Regions from separate parts of the Pseudomonas sp. SP16.1 genome, predicted to be linked through region 1. Evidence: predicted binding sites of a transcription regulator. Region 1 holds the regulator's gene; each other region holds the start of a gene.
The links. Region 1 encodes sigma-54, which starts transcription at its own class of promoters, with help from an activator protein. Its sites were predicted from a motif close to ANTGGCATNNANNTTGCTNT; they were not measured.
Positions count from the first base shown of each region.

Region 2: ACUTAF_RS08275 (CmpA/NrtA family ABC transporter substrate-binding protein) is a predicted target of sigma-54. The motif match lies at 1,948-1,967, and genes of this name have one in related genera.
Region 3: flhA (flagellar biosynthesis protein FlhA) is a predicted target of sigma-54. The motif match lies at 2,205-2,224, and genes of this name have one in related genera.

Region 1 covers NZ_JBQYFZ010000001.1:3,433,316-3,437,465, reverse strand. The annotation lists gene ACUTAF_RS16445 (HPr family phosphocarrier protein) at 1-84, opposite strand, end outside; gene rapZ (RNase adapter RapZ) at 99-956, opposite strand; gene ptsN (PTS IIA-like nitrogen regulatory protein PtsN) at 959-1,423, opposite strand; gene hpf (ribosome hibernation-promoting factor, HPF/YfiA family) at 1,436-1,744, opposite strand; gene ACUTAF_RS16425 (RNA polymerase factor sigma-54) at 1,843-3,336, opposite strand; gene lptB (LPS export ABC transporter ATP-binding protein) at 3,473-4,150, opposite strand, start outside.
Region 2 covers NZ_JBQYFZ010000001.1:1,693,734-1,697,883, forward strand. The annotation lists gene ACUTAF_RS08270 (ANTAR domain-containing response regulator) at 19-597, opposite strand; gene ACUTAF_RS08275 (CmpA/NrtA family ABC transporter substrate-binding protein) at 617-1,825, opposite strand; gene ACUTAF_RS08280 (YgdI/YgdR family lipoprotein) at 2,041-2,250, opposite strand; gene acnB (bifunctional aconitate hydratase 2/2-methylisocitrate dehydratase) at 2,399-4,150, opposite strand, start outside.
Region 3 covers NZ_JBQYFZ010000001.1:2,479,648-2,483,797, reverse strand. The annotation lists gene ACUTAF_RS12035 (alpha/beta fold hydrolase) at 1-585, shown strand, start outside; partial or broken gene ACUTAF_RS12030 (DUF6316 family protein) at 601-860, opposite strand; gene ACUTAF_RS12025 (DMT family transporter) at 1,128-2,093, shown strand; gene flhA (flagellar biosynthesis protein FlhA) at 2,280-4,150, shown strand, end outside.

The DNA of each region.
Region 1 (4,150 bases):
GGCGCTGGCCACGCCAACGAACTTGGCGGCGGCTCGGGCGTGCAGGCCCAGCTTGTTGATGATGGTGATTTCACGGGCTGGCATCGCGGCAGAGTTCCTTAGCTGAGGTCGCGGTGGCGCACCTGGACGTTCTTCAGCGGCTTTTTCAGCGCCTCGCTGAGGCGATTGGCCAGGTATACCGAGCGATGGTGGCCGCCGGTACAGCCGATGGCGATGGTGACATAGGCGCGGTTGCTGGCGGCGAAGCGCGGCAACCATTTATCCAGATAGGCGAGGATATCCTGATACATCTCCTCGACCTCCGGTTGCGCCGCCAGGTAATCGACCACTGGCTGCTCGAGGCCGGAGAAATCGCGCAGCTCCGGCTTCCAGTACGGGTTGGGCAGGCAGCGGGCGTCGAATACCAGATCGGCATCCACCGGCATGCCGCGCTTGAAGCCGAACGACTCGAAGAGGAAGGCCGTGCCCGGTTCAGGCTGATTGAGCAGGCGTAGCTTGAGGCTATCGCGCAGCTGATAAAGGTTGAGGTGGGTGGTGTCGATCTTCAGGTCGGCGAGATCGACGATGGGCGCCAGCACCTGGGTTTCGTCGGCGATGGCCTCGGCCAGCGAGCGGTGCTCGTCGGTCAGCGGGTGGCGCCGGCGGGTTTCCGAAAAGCGCTTGAGCAGCGTTTCGTCGTCGGCGTCGAGGTAGAGCACATCGCAGTGGATGTTGCGTTGGCGCACCTGCTCCAGCAGCTCGGGGAAGCGCCGCAGATGGCTCTGCAGGTTGCGCGCGTCGATGGATACCGCCACTTGCGGCAGCAGCATCTCGGTGTTGAGCAGGGCGCGTTCCGCCAAGTCTGGCAACAGACCGGCGGGCAGGTTGTCGATGCAGTAGAAACCGTTGTCCTCAAGCACATCGAGGGCGGTGCTCTTGCCCGAGCCGGAGCGGCCGCTGACGATGATCAGGCGCATGTTTATCGACCGTTCTGGATGTCCACGACCACCTGATAGAGATCTTCACCGACCGGGGCCTGGCGCAGGCGTTCGCGCACGTCCTGGCGATCGAGCATGCTGGCGATCTGGCGCAGCAGTTCGAGGTGGGCGTCGGTGGCCGCTTCCGGCACCAGCAGGACGAACAGCAGGTCGACCGGGGCGCCGTCGATGGCGTCGAAGTCCACCGCGCTGTCCAGGCGCAGCACCGCGCTGATCGGCGCGGTGCAGCCGGCCAGGCGGCAGTGGGGAATGGCGATGCCGTTGCCGAAACCGGTGGAGCCGAGTTTCTCGCGGGCGATGAGGCTTTCGAAGATGTCCTGCGCGTCGAGGTCGGGCAGATCGCGCGCCACCAGATTGGCGATCTGCTCGAGCACGCGCTTCTTGCTGCCACCCGGCACGTTCACCAGGGAACGGCCGGGGGTCAGGATGTTTTCAAGTCGGATCATGGATGGGGAATGTCAGCGGGCCGTGGCGCCTTGCAGGCGTTCGAGCTGCTTTTCCTTGTGCTTGATGAGTTGACGGTCGAGTTTGTCGGCCAACAGATCGATGGCGGCGTACATGTCCTGGTGTTCGGCGTTGGCGACGACCTCACCGCCGGCGACGTGCAGAGTGGCTTCGATCTTTTGCTTGAGCTTTTCGACCTCCATGGTCACCTGAACGTTGGTGATCTTGTCGAAGTGGCGTTCCAGTCGGCCCAGTTTCTCGCCGACATAGTCACGCAGGGCGTCGGTCACATCCAGCTGATGTCCACTGATGTTGACTTGCATACCGCTTTCTCCTTGTTGCCTTGTGTAAGAGACGGGTCTTGGGCGACCCGCCACCGGAACACTTTGGCCTGGAAGCCCCCGCTTCCAGCTGATCTGGGTCACATCAGTCGCTTGCGTTCGCTGGAGGGCGCTATGCCGAGGGATTCGCGGTATTTGGCGACCGTCCGACGGGCGACTTGGATGCCTTGTGCCTCCAGTAAACCAGCGATCTTGCTGTCGCTCAACGGCTTTTTCGCGTTTTCTGCGGCGACCAGTTTCTTGATGATGGCGCGGATCGCGGTGGACGAGCATTCGCCGCCTTCGGCGGTGCTGACGTGGCTGGAGAAGAAGTATTTCAGCTCGTAAATGCCGCGCGGGGTGTGCATGAATTTCTGCGTGGTGACCCGCGAGATGGTCGACTCGTGCATGCCCACCGCCTCGGCGATGTCATGCAGGACCAGCGGCTTCATCGCCTCGTCGCCATAGTCGAGGAAACCGCGCTGGTGCTCGACGATCTGCGTGGCGACCTTCATCAGCGTCTCGTTGCGGCTCTGCAGGCTCTTGATGAACCAGCGCGCCTCCTGCAACTGGTTGCGCATGAAGGTGTTGTCGGCACTGGAGTCGGCGCGTTTGACGAAGCCGGCATACTGCGGGTTGACCCGCAGGCGCGGCATGGCCTCCTGGTTCAGCTCCACCAGCCAGCGGTCGTTGTGCTTGCGTACGATGACGTCGGGCACTACGTATTCCGGCTCGCTGGATTCGATCTGCGAGCCGGGACGGGGATTGAGGCGCTGGATCAGTTCGATGACCTGCTTGAGCTCGTCTTCCTTGAGCTTCATGCGCCGCATCAGCTGGGCGTAGTCGCGGCTGCCGAGCAGCTCCAGGTAATCGCCGACCAGGCGCTGGGCCTCGCTCAGCCAGGGCGTGCTCGCCGGCAGCTGGCGCAGTTGCAGCAGCAGGCACTCGCGCAGATCGCGGGCGCCGATGCCGGCCGGCTCGAACTGCTGGATGCGGTGCAGCACCACTTCCACTTCGTCCAGTTCGATGTCCAGTTCGGGGTCGAAGGAGTCGGTGACTTCCTCGAGGGTTTCTTCCAGATAGCCGTCGTTATTGATGCAGTCGATCAGGGTGGCGGCGATCAGCCGGTCCTTGTCCGACATCGGCGCCAGGTTGAGTTGCCAGAGCAGGTGGCTCTGCAGGCTCTCACCGCTGGAGGTGCGGGTGGTGAAGTCCCACTCGTCGTCGTCATTGCTCGGCAGACTGCTGGCGCTGGTCTGGTAGACGTCTTCCCAGGCGGTGTCGACCGGCAGCTCGTTGGGGATGCGCTCGTTCCACTCGCCGTCTTCCAGGTTGTCGACCGTCGGAGCGCTTTCCTGGTAGCTGTCTTCCTTGCTCGGCGTCGGCGCGGCGCTCTCCGCGCCGTCGGCCATGGGATCGCTGTTGTCGAAGTCGTCGCCGTCTTCCTGGCGCTCGAGCATGGGGTTGGACTCCAGTGCCTCCTGGATTTCCTGTTGCAGGTCCAGGGTCGACAGTTGGAGGAGGCGGATAGCCTGTTGCAGCTGCGGCGTCATCGTCAGCTGCTGGCCCATCTTGAGGACTAGCGATGGTTTCATTGCAGACCTTAATTCACCGGCGGTTTACGCCTTCCACTACAGGGCGCCGCGGCGCCACCAGGAAGCAAATTATATGCCTGAATTTCTCGGCTTTGCCTAGGGGTTGCCATATTTCTGTAGTGAAATAGCGGGCGACCTACAGGCGGAATTCGTGGCCCAGGTAAACCTCTTTGACCGTCTGGTTGGCGAGAATGGTCTCGGCATCGCCCTCGGCGATCAGCTGCCCGTCGTTGACGATATAGGCGGTTTCGCAGATATCCAGGGTTTCGCGCACGTTGTGATCGGTGATCAGGATGCCGATGCCCTTGGTCTTGAGGTGGTGAATGATCTGCTTGATATCGCCCACCGAGATCGGGTCGACGCCGGCGAAGGGTTCGTCGAGCAGGATGAACTTGGGGTTGGTGGCCAGCGCGCGGGCGATTTCCACGCGGCGGCGTTCGCCGCCGGACAGGCTCATGCCGAGGCTGTCGGCGATATGGTGGATATGGAACTCCTGCAGCAGGTTCTCCAGCTCCGCCTGGCGGCCGGCGCGATCCAGGTTCTTGCGTGTCTCAAGGATGGCCATGATGTTGTCGGCCACCGACAGTTTGCGGAAGATCGAGGCCTCCTGCGGTAGGTAGCCGATGCCGGCGCGGGCGCGGCCGTGCATGGGCTGGTGGCTGACGTCGAGATCGTCGATGCGCACGCGGCCCTGGTCGGCGCGTACCAGGCCGACGATCATGTAGAAGCAGGTGGTCTTGCCGGCGCCGTTGGGGCCGAGCAGGCCGACGATCTGCCCGCTCTCGATGCTCAGGCTGACGTCGCGCACGACCTG
Region 2 (4,150 bases), 1.7 Mb from region 1:
TGAATCCAGCGTTTCAGCCTAGTTCCCCAGCATGTCGTGCATGGCGATGATCTGCTCGGCGACCTGGATCAGTTTCTGCTGGCGGCTCATGGCCTGGCGGCGCATCAGGGTGTAGGCCTCTTCCTCGTTGCAGCTCTTCATTTTCATCAGCAGGCCCTTGGCCAGCTCGATGCGCTTGCGCTCGGCCAACTGCGCATCGCGCGCCTGCAGCTGGGCGCGCAGGGCCTGGTCGCTCTCGAAGCGGGCCATGGCCACGTCGAGAATCGGCTGCAGGCGCTGGGCATGGATACCCTCGACGATATAGGCGCTGACGCCGCTCTGGATCGCCTGGCGCATGACGCTGGGGTCGTGCTCGTCGGTGAACATGACGATCGGCCGCGGCTGGTCGCGGCTGACCAGTACCACTTGTTCCATCACATCGCGGCCGGGCGATTCGGTGTCGATCAGGATGACGTCGGGGCGCACGGCTTCGACCCGTTCCGGCAGGTCGATGGTCAACCCGGATTCGTCGATGACCTCGAAACCGGCCTCGGTCAGCGCCGTCTTCAGACGGCCAACTTTCTTCGGGGTGTCGTTGATCAGCAGGATACGCAACATCTGGTGGTTCTCCGGGCGATTACAGGGCGACAGCCGGGCTGTCGGCCAGGGCATGGAGACTGAAGCTGCGGGCGTAGCCGGTCGGGTCGCTGCCGTCCCAGCAGGTGCCGTCGAGCAGCGTGGCGCTGCGCATGTCCGCGGGTATGGGGATATTCAGCGCCTGCGCGGCCGCGCGGTAAAGCCCCAGTTGCTGCACCTGGCGAGCGACACCGAGGTAATCCGGGTCGTCGCGCAGCAGGCCCCAGCGGCGGAACTGGGTCATGAACCACATCGCGTCGGAGAGGTAGGGCATGTTCACCGCGCCGTCGGCATGAAAGCGCAGCGGATGGGCGTCCAGCCAGGCATGGCCGAGGCCGTCCTGATACTGGCCGAGAAAGCGCGGCTGGATGGCCGACAGCGGCGCATCGACGTAGTCGTGGCCACTGAGCAATTGCGCCGTGCTGCGCTTGTTCTCCTCGCTCTCGTCGATGAAGCGGCTGGCCTCGAGCACCGCCATGATCAGGGCGCGGGCGCTGTTGGGATGGCGCTCGACGAAGGCGCGGGTGCAGCCGAGCACCTTCTCCGGGTGATCGGCCCAGATCGACTGGCTGGTGGCGATGGTGCAGCCGAGGCCCTCGTCCACCGCCTGTGCGCTCCAGGGCTCGCCGACGCAGAGTCCGTCGATGCGGCGCGCCTTGAGGTGGGCGATCATCTGCGGCGGCGGCACCACCACGCTGTCGACGTCGCGCAGCGGGTGGATGCCCTGGCTGGCCAGCCAGTAATAGAGCCACATGGCGTGGGTGCCGGTAGGGAAGGTCTGGGCGAAGGTCAGGCGTGCACCCTGTTGGTGCGCATGCTGCCGCAGTGCTTCGCCACTGCTCACGCCAGCGTCCAGCAGCGGCTGCGACAGGTTGATGCTCTGGCCGTTCTGATTCAGGCCCATCAATACTGCCATGTCGGTAGCCGGCGCGCCGAGCCCGAGCTGGACGCCGTAGATCAGGCCGTAGAGGCTGTGTGCGGCGTCCAGTTCGCCGCTCAGCAGCTTGTCGCGCAGCCCGGCCCAGGAGGTCTGGCGCTGCAGATTGAGGGTCAGCCCGTGTTTCTCGGCAAAGCCCTGGGTGGCGGCCACTATCACCGAGGCCGCGTCGGTCAGAGCCATGAAACCGATGTTCAGCGTGCGCTTCTCCGGTGCATCGCCGCTGCCAGTTCCGCCCGGCGCGTCGCCGGGGACTGCTTGTTGTTCGCTCATGTTGCTTGTCCCTTCTCCACGCAAAAAGGCGCCGTGCCCATGCCTGCCGCTGGGGCGGCATGGGAACGACGCCGTTGTCGTTGAGCGGCTTCCGCCGTTGAAAGCGCTCTGCTAGCGGGACTGAAGCAATGCATATGCCATTGTCGGCGGCGTGCAGGTGTTCGCCGCCGCGGCTGACCGATCCGGGCGTAAGCGAGGCCGCCGAGGTGCAGTCGCTAGCGCTCCAGCATCTGCTTGACGCTGCTTTGCGGGATCTGCTGCTTGCGGCCTTCGCTGTCGGTGAACTCGATCATGCCGGTGTCCTTGTCCAGCTCAGGTTTGCCATCGCTGGTGAGCATCTGGCCGTCGGTGGTGGTGATGATGTATTCGCTGCTGCAACCGGCCAGGCCGAACAGGCACAGGGCGGCGATGATCCATGGTTTCATGATGTGCTCCGAGTGGTCGTTTGGGGTATCCCCAACTCAGAAGGTAGACGCTGCCATTGCGGCCGCAAGGCGGGTGCGGCAAAAGGTCCTTTGCCTAGGCGCATAAAAAAGCCCCGCACGGGGCGGGGCTTCTTCTACAGCGCTGGGATCAGGCTTGGACGACCGGGATCTTGGCGTTGGCCGCCGCTTCGCGGAACTCGGCGATCTGGTCGAAGGAGAGGTAGCGGTAGACGTCGGCAGCCATGCTGTCGATGTCCTTGGCGTACTGCATGTACTCCTCGACGGTCGGCAGCTTGCCGATGATCGAGGCGACCGCTGCCAGTTCGGCGGAGGCCAGGTACACGTTGGTCGCGTCGCCCAGACGGTTCGGGAAGTTACGGGTCGAAGTGGAGACCACGGTCGAACCGGTCTGCACGCGGGCCTGGTTGCCCATGCACAGCGAGCAACCCGGCATTTCCATGCGCGCGCCAGCCTTGCCGTAGATGCCGTAGTAGCCTTCCTCGGTCAACTGGTGGGCGTCCATCTTGGTCGGCGGAGCCAGCCACAGGCGGGTCGGAATGCCGCCCTTGACCTTGTCCAGCAACTTGCCGGCAGCACGGAAGTGACCGATGTTGGTCATGCACGAACCGATAAACACTTCGTCGATCTTCTCACCGGCGACGGTGGAGAGCAGGCGGGCGTCGTCCGGATCGTTCGGCGCGCAGAGTACCGGCTCCTTGACCTCGGCCAGGTCGATCTCGATGACTTCGGCGTATTCGGCATCGCTATCGGCAGCCAGCAGCTGCGGGTTGGCCAGCCAGGCTTCCATCGCCTGGGCGCGACGCTCCAGGGTGCGGGCATCGCCGTAGCCTTCACTGATCATCCAGCGCAGCATGGTGATGTTGGACTGCAGGTACTCGGCGATGGCCTTTTCCGGCAGCTTGATGGTGCAGCCGGCGGCGGAACGCTCGGCCGAGGCGTCGGACAGCTCGAATGCCTGCTCCACGGTCAGCTCGTCGAGGCCTTCGATCTCGAGGATGCGGCCGGAGAAGATGTTCTTCTTGCCCTTCTTCTCGACGGTCAGCAGACCCTTCTGGATGGCGTAGTAGGGGATGGCATGCACCAGGTCACGCAGGGTGATGCCCGGCTGCAGCTTGCCCTTGAAACGCACCAGCACGGATTCCGGCATGTCCAGCGGCATGACGCCGGTGGCCGCGGCGAAAGCGACCAGGCCGGAACCGGCCGGGAAGGAAATGCCGATCGGGAAGCGGGTGTGCGAGTCGCCGCCGGTGCCGACGGTATCCGGCAGCAGCATGCGGTTCAGCCAGCTGTGGATGATGCCGTCGCCCGGACGCAGGGACACGCCGCCGCGGGTCTTGATGAAGTCCGGCAGGGTGTGGTGGGTGGTGACGTCGATCGGCTTCGGATAGGCCGCGGTGTGGCAGAAGGACTGCATCACCAGGTCGGCGGAGAAGCCCAGGCAGGCCAGGTCCTTGAGCTCGTCGCGAGTCATCGGGCCGGTGGTGTCCTGCGAACCCACGGTGGTCATCTTCGGCTCGCAGTAGGTGCCCGGACGCACGCCCTGGCCTTCGGCCAGGCCGCAGGCACGGCCGACCATCTTCTGCGCCAGGGTGAAACCCTTGCCGCTGTCGGCCGGAGCTTCCGGCTTCTTGAACAGGGTGGACGGCGCCAGGCCCAGCTCGGCGCGGGCCTTCTCGGTCAGGCCGCGGCCGACGATTAGCGGGATGCGGCCACCGGCGCGCACTTCGTCGAGCAGCACGTCGGTCTTGAGCTGGAAGCTGGTGACCAGTTCGTCGCTGCCGTGGCGGCGCACTTCGCCCTTGATCGGGTAGACGTCGATCACGTCGCCCATGGCCAGGTTGGTGCAGTCGAACTCGATCGGCAGGGCGCCGGCGTCTTC
Region 3 (4,150 bases), 950 kb from region 1:
GTGACGAACTTTCATGTGCTGGGCGCGAGTATGGGCGGCATGATCGCCCAGCATCTGGCCGACCTGGCACCGCAGCGGGTGCTCAGCCTGACGCTGGTGATGACCAGCTCCAGCGCCCAGGGCCTGCCGGCTCCGGACGAGGCGCTGTTGCAACTGCTGGCGCGGCGCGAGGCGGCCAGTCGCGAGGCGGCGCTGCAGCAGCAGGCCGATCTGCTCGCAGCCCTGGGCAGCCCGGCGGTGCAGGACGACCGCGCGCAGCTGCTCGAGCAGGCGCAGATCGCCTACGACCGCGCCTTCAACCCCGAAGGCGTGCAGCGCCAGTTGCTGGCGATACTCGCCGAGCCGAGCCGGGTCGAACTGCTCAATCGCCTGCAGGTGCCGACCCTGGTGGTGCACGGCACCGCCGATCCGCTGTTGCCGGTGATGCACGGCGTGCACGTGGCGGCGCATATCGAGGGCGCCGAACTCAAGCTGATTCCGGGTTTGGCCCACCGTTTTCAGGAGGCGTTCAAGGAGTCGCTGCTGGCCGCAGTGCTGCCGCATCTGGCGGCGCACCGGCAGGATCTGGGGCTGGCGCGGTTGTGAGGCGGGGCAGGGCGCTCAGAGTTCCTGGTTCTGCTTGAACGTCTTGCGGCGATGCAGGCTGTCGATGCCCTCGCTGCTGTGGCGCAGCAGCTTGTCGGCCGTGGTCACCCGATCGATATAGCGAACGACGCTCAGTTCGGCCTCGTGGCGTGAGGCGTAAGGACCTTCCAGCGTCCCTCGCGGGTGGCGAAGAAATACTGGCCATTGACGGCGCTGACGCGCGAGCTGCGGTAATGCGTTGCGGGATGAGGGTCGGCGCTGCGTTGGCCAAACATGGCGCGGGCTCCATGTGCAGGGGCTGGATGATTTGAGTCTACTGGGCCCTTCGCCGTCTGCCGGGCGAGGCGACCAGCGGTCGATATCGCCTCGCTGCGGCAGGCTTCTGGCCGGGGGGCTGGCGGCGTAATGCCGAACGATCGTATGCAGCGGTACAGTTGCCCGGTGCAAAGGGGGGGCAACTGTCACTGTGGCGGTGGCGGGGCACCCCCTAGAATGGCGCTTTGCGGCGGCAGCGCTCTGCCGGCCGCCCGTTCGAGGTCGCCATGCATATCTCCTCCGGCCGTTGGCTCTACGGCCTGCTGCTCGCCCTGACCACCGCCGTGCTCTGGGGTATCCTGCCGATCAAGCTCAAGGAAGTGCTGCAGGTGATGGACCCGGTCACCGTCACCTGGTATCGCCTGGCAGTGGCCGGCTCGCTGCTGTTCGCCTATCTGGCCGCGTCCCGTCGCCTGCCGCGCTTTCGCCCGCTGGGGCGCAAGGGCGCCTGGTTGCTGGTGCTGGCCATCGGCGGCCTGACCGCCAATTACGTGCTCTATCTGGTCGGGCTGAAACTGCTCAGCCCCGGCACCACTCAGTTGGTGATCCAGGTGGCGCCGATCCTGCTGCTGGTCAGCAGCCTGTTCGTGTTCCGCGAGCGCTTCAGCCTGGGTCAGGGCGTCGGCCTGGCCATCCTGCTGCTGGGTTTCGTGCTGTTCTTCAACCAGCGCCTGGGCGAGCTGCTGACCTCGCTCACCGCCTACACCGCCGGGGTGCTGATCGTACTGGCGGCGGCCTTCGTCTGGACCTTCTACGGCCTGGCGCAGAAGCAGTTGCTGACGCTGTGGAGCTCGGTACAGGCGATGATGGTGATCTACCTGGCCTGCGCGCTGTTGCTGACGCCCTGGGCCCATCCGTCGCAGGCGCTGCAGTTGAGCCCGCTGCAGGGCTGGCTGCTGCTGGCCTGCTGCCTCAATACCCTGGTGGCCTACGGCGCCTTCGCCGAGGCGCTGGCGCACTGGGAGGCGTCGCGGGTCAGCGCCACCCTGGCCATCACCCCGCTGGTCACCTTCGTCTCGGTGGCCCTGGCGGCCAGCTGGTGGCCGGATCACGTGCAGCCCGAGCAGGTCAACGGCATCGCCTATGGCGGCGCCGTGCTGGTGGTGTTCGGCTCGGCGCTGACCGCCCTGGGCCCGTCGCTGGTGAAGACCTGGCGGGCACGCCGGGCGCGTCAGCAACTGGCGTCGAGCTAGCCGGTCGGTGGGGGGGCGTCTTGCACGGCACTATCCTCCTGCCGGCAGTGCCTGCGGCGCTGCCGAACGCGGCGGCGGGTAATCGCCCATCTTTTTGACCTGCTTGATAAAACTGGAATGTTTCTTGCCATCTCCCCGGCAGGGCGCAATTTCGCGTCAAAAGATTGAATCGGCTGGGGTAGCGACGTGGCAGTAGATCGCGCACAAATCATCGGTGAGGTACGCAGCAACCTGGCGGGCCTGCGCCACGGCAACCTGGGTATTCCCCTGCTGCTGCTGGTCATGCTCGGCATGGTCATGCTGCCGATCCCGCCGTTTCTGCTCGACGTGCTGTTCACTTTCAGCCTGGCCCTGTCCATCGTCGTGTTGTTGGTCAGCATCTACGCGCTGCGCCCGCTGGATTTCGCCGTGTTCCCCACCATCCTGCTGGCGGCCACCCTGCTGCGCCTGGCGCTGAACGTGGCCTCGACCCGCGTGGTACTGCTCAACGGCCACGAGGGCCACGGCGCGGCGGGGCAGGTGATCCAGGCCTTCGGCGAAGTGGTGATCGGCGGCAACTACGTGGTCGGTATCGTGGTGTTCGCCATCCTCATGATCATCAACTTCGTGGTGGTCACCAAGGGCGCCGGGCGCATCTCCGAGGTAAGCGCGCGCTTCACCCTCGATGCCATGCCCGGCAAGCAGATGGCGATTGACGCCGATCTCAACGCCGGCCTGATCGATCAGGCCGAGGCCAAGCGCCGCCGTAGCGAGGTGGCGCAGGAGGCTGACTTCTACGGCTCGATGGACGGTGCCAGCAAGTTCGTCCGCGGCGACGCCATCGCCGGTCTGCTGATCCTGTTCATCAACCTGATCGGCGGCATCGCCATCGGTGTGCTACAGCACAGCCTGGCCTTTGCCGACGCCGGCAAGGTCTACACCCTGCTGACCATCGGCGACGGCCTGGTGGCGCAGATCCCGTCGCTGCTGCTGTCGACCGCCGCCGCGGTGATGGTGACCCGCGTGTCCACTTCCGAGGACATGGGCTCGCAGGTGCAGCGGCAGATGTTCGCCTCGCCCCGGGCGCTGGCGGTGGCGGCGGCGATCCTGATCGCCATGGGCCTGGTGCCGGGCATGCCGCATTTCTCCTTCATCAGTCTGGGGCTGCTGGCCGCCGCCGGCGCCTACTGGATCGCGCACAAGAAGCGCGCGGTGCAGGAGGCCGAGCTCAAGGAGGTCCAGCGCCAGCAGGAGCTGCTGCCGGCGCAGAAGGCGCAGGAGGTCAAGGAACTGGGCTGGGACGACGTCACCCCGGTGGACATGGTCGGCCTGGAGGTGGGCTACCGCCTGATCCCGCTGGTCGACCGCAACCAGGGTGGCCAGTTGCTGGCGCGGATCAAGGGGGTACGCAAGAAGCTGTCGCAGGAGATGGGCTTCCTCATGCCCTCGGTGCATATCCGCGACAACCTCGACCTGGCGCCCAACGCCTATCGTCTGACGCTGATGGGCGTCAGCGTGGCCGAGGCCGAGGTCTATCCGGACCGCGAGCTAGCGATCAACCCCGGCCAGGTGTTCGGCCCGCTCAACGGCATCGCCGCCAAAGATCCGGCGTTCGGCCTGGAGGCGGTGTGGATCGATCCCAGCCAGCGCGATCAGGCGCAGTCGCTGGGCTATACGGTGGTCGACGCCAGCACGGTGGTCGCCACCCACCTCAACCAGATCCTGCACAAGCATGCCCACGAGCTGCTCGGTCACGAAGAGGTGCAGCAACTGATGCAGCTGCTGGCCAAGAGCTCGCCGAAGCTGGCCGAGGAGCTGGTGCCGGGCCTGGTGTCGCTGTCGACCCTGCTCAAGGTGCTGCAGGCACTGCTGCAGGAGCAGGTGCCGGTGCGCGACATCCGCACCATCGCCGAGGCGATCGCCAACGTCGCGCCGAAGAGTCAAGATCCCGCCGCGATGGTCGCCGCGGTTCGCGTGGCGCTGGCCCGCGCCATCGTGCAAAGCATCGTGGGACTAGAGCCGGAGCTGCCTGTGATCACCCTCGAGCCAAGGTTGGAACAGATATTGCTGAACAGTCT